3 regions of the Serratia sp. 121840015-1 genome follow, and region 1 is predicted to be linked to each of the others. Evidence: predicted binding sites of a transcription regulator. Region 1 holds the regulator's gene; each other region holds the start of a gene.

The links. The regulator CRP, encoded in region 1, controls carbon source genes, mostly activating them, when cyclic AMP is high. The targets are predictions, from matches to a motif close to ATGTGANNNNNNTCACAT.
Region 2: ACUXAC_RS03015 (sugar transporter) is a predicted target of CRP. The motif match lies at 960-977, and genes of this name have one in related genera.
Region 3: glpT (glycerol-3-phosphate transporter) is a predicted target of CRP. The motif match lies at 1,403-1,420, and genes of this name have one in related genera.

The regions. Positions count from the first base shown of each region.
Region 1 covers NZ_JBSEYF010000007.1:50,486-52,754, reverse strand. Annotated here, with positions in the region: gene ACUXAC_RS23355 (YccS/YhfK family putative transporter) at 1-975, opposite strand, end outside; gene crp (cAMP-activated global transcriptional regulator CRP) at 1,026-1,658, opposite strand; gene ACUXAC_RS23345 (OsmC family protein) at 2,041-2,269, shown strand, end outside.
Region 2 covers NZ_JBSEYF010000001.1:617,808-620,076, forward strand. Annotated here, with positions in the region: gene ACUXAC_RS03005 (aromatic alcohol reductase) at 1-57, shown strand, start outside; gene ACUXAC_RS03010 (aspartyl/asparaginyl beta-hydroxylase domain-containing protein) at 84-770, opposite strand; gene ACUXAC_RS03015 (sugar transporter) at 1,039-2,229, shown strand.
Region 3 covers NZ_JBSEYF010000006.1:223,766-226,034, forward strand. Annotated here, with positions in the region: gene glpT (glycerol-3-phosphate transporter) at 1-1,174, opposite strand, end outside; gene glpA (anaerobic glycerol-3-phosphate dehydrogenase subunit A) at 1,539-2,269, shown strand, end outside.

The DNA.
Region 1 (2,269 bases):
GGCGATGCGGCTGAAGTGGTAATAACAAAACTGGCCGACCGGATTATCGGGATGCTGCGCCGCCATTTTTTCCAGCGCCGCCAGCTCGTGGGTCATGGAGAAGCGCTTCGAATGTTGATGATAGAGAATATCGTGCGCCACCACGCGCAGCCGGCCGGCGATCACCTGAGCATTGCGGCGAATGATCGCTTCGGCCTGGCTCTGCTCCACCAGTTTTTGCACCTCTTCCGGCAGATGCAGGCTGACGGTGATGTGCTCCTGCAGGTCCATCGCCACCTGAAAGGCGCGCTGCAGGCGCTTTTGCTCGAGATTGTTGGCGTGCGGCAGGAAATTAAGCTGTTGGTACAACAGGCTGATCAGGTCCATCACCTTTTGCTGGCGCACCAGCAGCGGCGGCAGCGCGGTCTGCGGATCGGTGTGCTGGGTCAGCAGCGAGTATTTGGCTTCGAAATAGTCCGCCAGTTCCAGGTAGAGCTGGCTCAGCGTCTCGCGCATCGGCTGCTCTTTCCACAGCTTGAACCAGAACCAGGTGAATAAGCCATACCAGGCGGTGCCGATCGCGTACAGCAGCGGCGCCTGCCAGATAGGCACCGTGCCGGCCGTGCTGAGGGCGAAGATGGCTGCCACCAGCGCCGCCGGCAACAGCCGGGCGTGCAGCGGGCTGATTTCGCCGGTGACGCCGAGCAGCAGCGCCAGGCCCAGCATCAGCGCCGGCAGCGGCACGTGCCACAGCAGGGCCTGTTGCAGCAGCACGCTGCTGAAGGCGAACAGCGAACCGCCGACGATCAGTCGTTTAAAGAAGCGCTTATGCGGCGTATCCAGCCCGGCGATATTGCAGCAGGCGGGCACGAGGGAGAACATCAGGCCGAGCTGCAGCTGGCCTATCAGCAGGCCGAACAGCACCGGCAGGCACAACACCAGCGTTTGTCGCAGTGCGTAGTTGATTTCCGGGTGGTAGATCAGGCGGCGCCACATGGCAGAGAGCAGACAAAAAAACGGCGCAGACTGCGCCGTTTTTTCAGGGATTAACGGGTGCCGTAGACGACAATGGTTTTGCCGTGGGCGGAAATCAGGTTTTGATCTTCCAGCATTTTCAGAATACGGCCAACGGTTTCACGCGAGCAGCCGACGATCTGGCCGATCTCCTGACGGGTGATCTTGATCTGCATGCCGTCCGGGTGAGTCATGGCGTCGGGTTGCTTCGCCAGATTCAGCAGGGTTTGCGCGATGCGGCCGGTAACGTCCAGGAAGGCGAGGTTGCCCACTTTTTCGGAGGTGACCTGCAGGCGGCTCGCCATTTGGGCGGACAGACGCATCAGGATGTCCGGGTTCACCTGGATCAGCTGGCGGAATTTCTTGTAGGAAATTTCGGCCACTTCACAGGCGGTTTTCGCGCGAACCCAGGCGCTGCGCTCCTGGCCTTCTTCGAACAATCCGAGCTCGCCGATGAAATCCCCCTGGTTGAGGTAGGACAGGATCATCTCTTTACCTTCTTCATCCTTGATCAGCACCGCGACGGAGCCTTTCACGATGTAGTAAAGCGTTTCGGCCTTTTCACCTTGGTGAATCAGCGTACTCTTCGATGGATATTTGTGGATATGGCAATGAGACAGGAACCATTCGAGAGTAGGGTCTGTTTGCGGTTTGCCGAGAACCATTCGCTGTTATCCTCTGTTGTTATCGCTGCCTTGTGTCACAGGGGTCAGAGTTCCCTGTAAAACCCGCCTGTAGCCGCAGTCATGAGCGAGGGCTACCGGCAAGTTTTGAGGCGTGTCATAAAAATACGCTGTCGCTCTAGCATATTAACTTGCCGTAAGCGCTGCAAGCTACATTCTGTTAACATACCGGTAAAGGAGCCTTTCTCTGGGCGTTTCCCTGAAATTCAGTGTCCCGGAAAGATTTATTGCGGCTCTGTTTGTAGCACAGAGTAAGGCGGGTGTCTCGTGTTGTCTCGCTTCAGCATGATTAGCATCAGGTTACGTTGCCTGTTTCTATGCGAAAGCGTACTCTGATTTTAAGAAATCAACCGGAGTGACCAGAATGCAGGCAAGAGTTAAATGGGTGGAAGGGTTAACGTTTTTGGGGGAATCGGCCTCCGGCCACCAGGTGCTGATGGACGGCAACGCCGGTGATAAAGCGCCCAGCCCGATGGAGATGGTGCTGATGTCGTTGGGCGGCTGCAGCGCGATCGACGTGGTGTCCATCCTGCAAAAAGGGCGCAACGACGTGCGCGACTGCGAGGTGAAGCTGACCTCCGAGCGCCGCGAAG
Region 2 (2,269 bases), on a different contig from region 1:
GGCATAGCCACCACCACCGCCGAGCAGTGGCTGGCGCAGCAATGCCCGACCTCCTAGGACGGTTAGTCGCCTGAGCGCCGGACTCAGAACTGGCGCTGCATCCAGCGCACGTTCAGCCGCACCAGGGCGATGATGGCGCTGGAGAGCAGCCGCAACCCGCCGGGCATGTCGCGGCGGCGGATGTCCAGCAGCAGCACCGTGCGCACCTGCGCGCTGTCGTTCCACACCTCGTGTTCGAAAGTGTCGTCCCACAGCATGAATTCCCCCTCATGCAGCCGGTATTCGCGGCCGTCCACTTTCAGCACCGCCGCCGGTACGCCGTCGGCGCGCTTGGGCATGTCCAGCACCAGATAGCCGCGCAGAATGCCGCGGAACGGCCCGCGGTGGGGCGGCACCTGTTTACCGGGCGCCAGGAAGGAGAGCGAGGCGGACAGCACGTCCGGCGACGAGGCGATCAGCGCCGCCAGCGTCGGGCAGCGCGCCAGGTTGCGGGCGATCGGCTGGCCGTAGGCCTTCATGATGAACATGCGCCAGTCGCGCGCGTCGTTGGCGGAGATCGATTCCTGCTGGATCATGATCTCGTGAAAACGGGGAATATTGTGCAGATCGTGGGCGACGGTCAGCGCCTCCTCGCGGATCTGCCGCCATTGGGCGGTGAAACGTTCGGCGTCGGGGAACAGCGCGGCGCTGTCGAGCACCGGCTTGCCCTGAATGCGGCGATCGTAAACATTGCGCAATGCGAGCACGGACCAATCATAAATCGCGGACATAATGACCTCGCCTCAGAAAACGCCAAATGGACACTGCGCGCGGTTCTTCGGCGCGGCGCGTCGTCTGCGGCGGCCGGAGGGGAAGAGCGGCAGGAAAAATTGGTACGCTTCAAGAGATTAGCACAGCATTTGTGCAACCGTGTGTCTGCGAATGTGTCGAAATGCGGCGAAAAAAACCACACAATTAAAGTGTGACGCGTATCGCATTTAGCGGGCCGGTTGGTTAAAATATCGCTACTTGCCCGCACCTGTCCGGATTTTGTTTACCATGGAACACGCTGCCGTTTCGCGCTCAACCGCCTGGTTGCGCGTGGTTATCCTCGCCGTCTCGGCCTTTATCTTCAACACCACCGAATTTATTCCGGTCGGTCTGCTGAGCGACATCGCCGCCAGCTTCTCGATGCAAACCGAACAGGTCGGCCTGATCATTACCATTTACGCCTGGATTGTCGCCGCCGCCTCGTTGGCGTGCATGCTGCTGACCAGCAAAATCGAGCGCCGCAAGCTGCTGATCGGCGTGTTCATGCTGTTTATCGCCAGCCACGTGCTGACCGCCGTGGCCTGGAACTTCACCACGCTGGTCATCTCGCGCGCCGGCGTGGCGCTGGCGCACTCGGTGTTCTGGTCGATCACCGCCTCACTGGCGATCCGCGTGGCGCCGCCGGGCAAGAAAGCCCAGGCGCTGAGCCTGCTGGCGGGCGGCACCGCGCTGGCGATGGTGCTCGGGCTGCCGCTCGGGCGGGTGGTGGGGCAGCTGCTCGGCTGGCGCATGACCTTTATCGGCATCGCGGTGTGCGCCACCCTGGCGCTGGTGCTGCTGTGGCGCTTGCTGCCGGTGCTGAAAAGCGAGCACTCCGGTTCGCTGGCCAGCGTGCCGCTGCTGTTCAAACGCCCGGCGCTGCTGGCGCTGTACATGCTGACCGTCATCGTGGTGACGGCACACTTCACCGCCTACAGCTACATCGAGCCGTTTATCCAGACCGTGGCCGGGCTGTCGGAGAACTTCACCACGCTGATGCTGCTGCTGTTCGGCGCCGCCGGCATCGTCGGCAGCCTGCTGTTCAGCCGCTACAGCGAGCGTTTTCCTTCCGGCTTCTTTATCGGCGCCATCGCGCTGCTGGCCTTGAGCCTGCTGCTGCTGTTGCCGGCCGCCGGCAGCGAAAGCCACCTGACCGTGCTGTGCATCTTCTGGGGCATGGCGATCATGGCCATCGGCCTGTCGATGCAGGCCAAAGTACTGAGCCTGGCGCCGGATGCCACCGACGTGGCGATGGCGATTTTCTCCGGCCTGTACAACTTCGGCATCGGCAGCGGGGCGCTGCTGGGCAACCAGGTGAGCCTGCATCTGGGCATGGGCAACATCGGTTTCGTCGCCGCGCCGCTGGCGCTGATCGCTCTCGGTTGGTGCCTGCTGAGCTTCTACCGCAGCGAACGGCTGCAGCAGCACTCCAGCCGTTAAGCTGTCGATTCGGGATGCCGCTGCGGCATCCCAGGTTGCA
Region 3 (2,269 bases), on a different contig from region 1:
CGAACAGGCCGGTGAAGCCCGCGGCGGTGCCGGCGGCTTTCTTCGGCGCCAGCTCCAGCGCGTGCAGGCCGATCAGCATCACCGGGCCGTAGATCAGGAAGCCGATGACCAGCATACAGATCATGTCCACGGTCGGGTTACCGGCCGGGTTCATCCAGAACACCACGGTGGCGATGGTCACCAGCGTCATGAAGAACACACCGGTGGCGCCGCGGTTGCCTTTGAACACTTTGTCCGACATCCAGCCGCACAGCAGGGTGCCCGGGATACCGGCGTATTCATACAGGAAGTAGGCCCAGGACGACTTGTCCAGCGCGAAGTGTTTCACTTCTTTCAGGTAGGTCGGCGACCAGTCCAGAATGCCGTAACGCAGCAGATAGACGAATACGTTGGCGACCGCGATGTACCACAGCAGCTTGTTCGGCAGAATGTACTGCATGAAGATCTGCTTGGCGGTCAGCTCTTCTTCGTCTTTTTCGCTGTAGTCGTCCGGATAGTCGTTTTTGTACTCTTCAATCGGCGGCAGGCCGCAGGATTGCGGGGTGTCGCGCATCAGGGCGAAGGCGATCAGGGCCACCAGGATGGCGCCGAAGGCCGGCATGTACAGCGCCGCGTGCCAGTCGTTGAACCAGGCCATACCCAGCAGGAACAGCAGCGGCGGCAGGCCGCCACCCACGTTGTGGGCGCAGTTCCAGATGGAAACGATGCCGCCGCGTTCTTTCTGCGACCACCAGTGCACCATGGTGCGGCCGCACGGCGGCCAACCCATGCCCTGGAACCAGCCGCACAGGAACAGCAGGACGAACATGATGGCGATGCTGGAGGTGGCCCACGGCACGAAGCCCATGAACAACATCACCGCCGCCGCCAGGATCAGGCCGGCAGGCAGGAACACCCGCGGGTTGGAACGGTCGGAGACCGAACCCATGATGAATTTGGAGAAGCCGTAGGCAATGGAGATGCCCGACAGCGCGAAGCCGAGGTCACCGCGGCTGAAGCCTTGTTCGATCAGGTAAGGCATGGCCAGGGTGAAGTTCTTACGCACCAGATAGTAAGCGGCGTAACCGAAGAAGATCCCCAGGAAAATTTGCCAGCGCAGCTTACGGTAGAGCGGGTCTACCTTATCGCTCGGCACACGGGCGGTGTGTGCGGCCGGCTTAAAAATACTCAACATGAGCGCCTCCGATGGCTTTATCTGTTATCACATCAATATGACCTTTTACGTTCATTTGATGATTGAGCGGATATCGAATGTGGTGTTTTTGTGTTCCATAACGAGCGCCATTGTCATCAAATACGCCTGGTGTCGCTGTGACGAATGGCGCAATTGTTACACTTTCATGAAACCACGGCGGATTTTGAGCGATTCGTTAACGTTATGAAATAGAAAAACGTCCAAAAATCGTGATTATGATCACATTGATGGTTTTTTGTGGACATTTTTATTTCGTTTCATGTTCGTTATTGTTCCTTATCAAACAAAGACCCTAATAACCGTGGCTCAATAGGCTCATAACTACCGATCCTGAGGGAGCGACATGAGCAGCTATTTTGACGGCGGCGAAACGGATGTGATCATCATCGGCGGCGGCGCCACCGGTGCAGGCATCGCCCGCGACTGTGCGCGGCGCGGCTTGCGCTGCATCTTGCTGGAGCGCCACGACATCGCCACCGGCGCCACCGGCCGCAACCACGGTTTACTGCACAGCGGCGCGCGCTATGCGGTGACCGACGGCGAGTCGGCGCGCGAGTGCATCGAAGAGAACCGCATCCTGAAACGCATTGCCCACCACTGCATCGAGCGCACCGATGGGCTGTTCATCACCTTGCCGCAGGACTCGCTGGACTATCAGCAACAGTTTATCGACGCCTGTCGCCAGGCCGACATCGACGCTGAAGCTATCGACCCGCAGCTGGCGCTGCGCCTGGAGCCGGCGGCCAACCCGACGCTGATCGGCGCGGTGCGGGTGCCGGACGGCACCGTCGATCCCTTCCGGTTGACCGCCGCCAACATGCTGGACGCGCGTGAACACGGCGCGCAGATCCTGACCTACCACCAGGTGGTGGGGCTGCTGCGCAGCGGCGACCGGGTGACGGGCGTGCGCGTTTACGACCATCAGAATCAGCGGCGTTATGAGCTGCATGCGCCGGTGGTGGTCAACGCCGCCGGCATCTGGGGCCAGCAGATCGCCGAATACGCCGACTTGCGCATCCGCATGTTCCCGGCCAAAGGGGCGCTGCTGATCCTCGGCCACCGCATCAACAACAT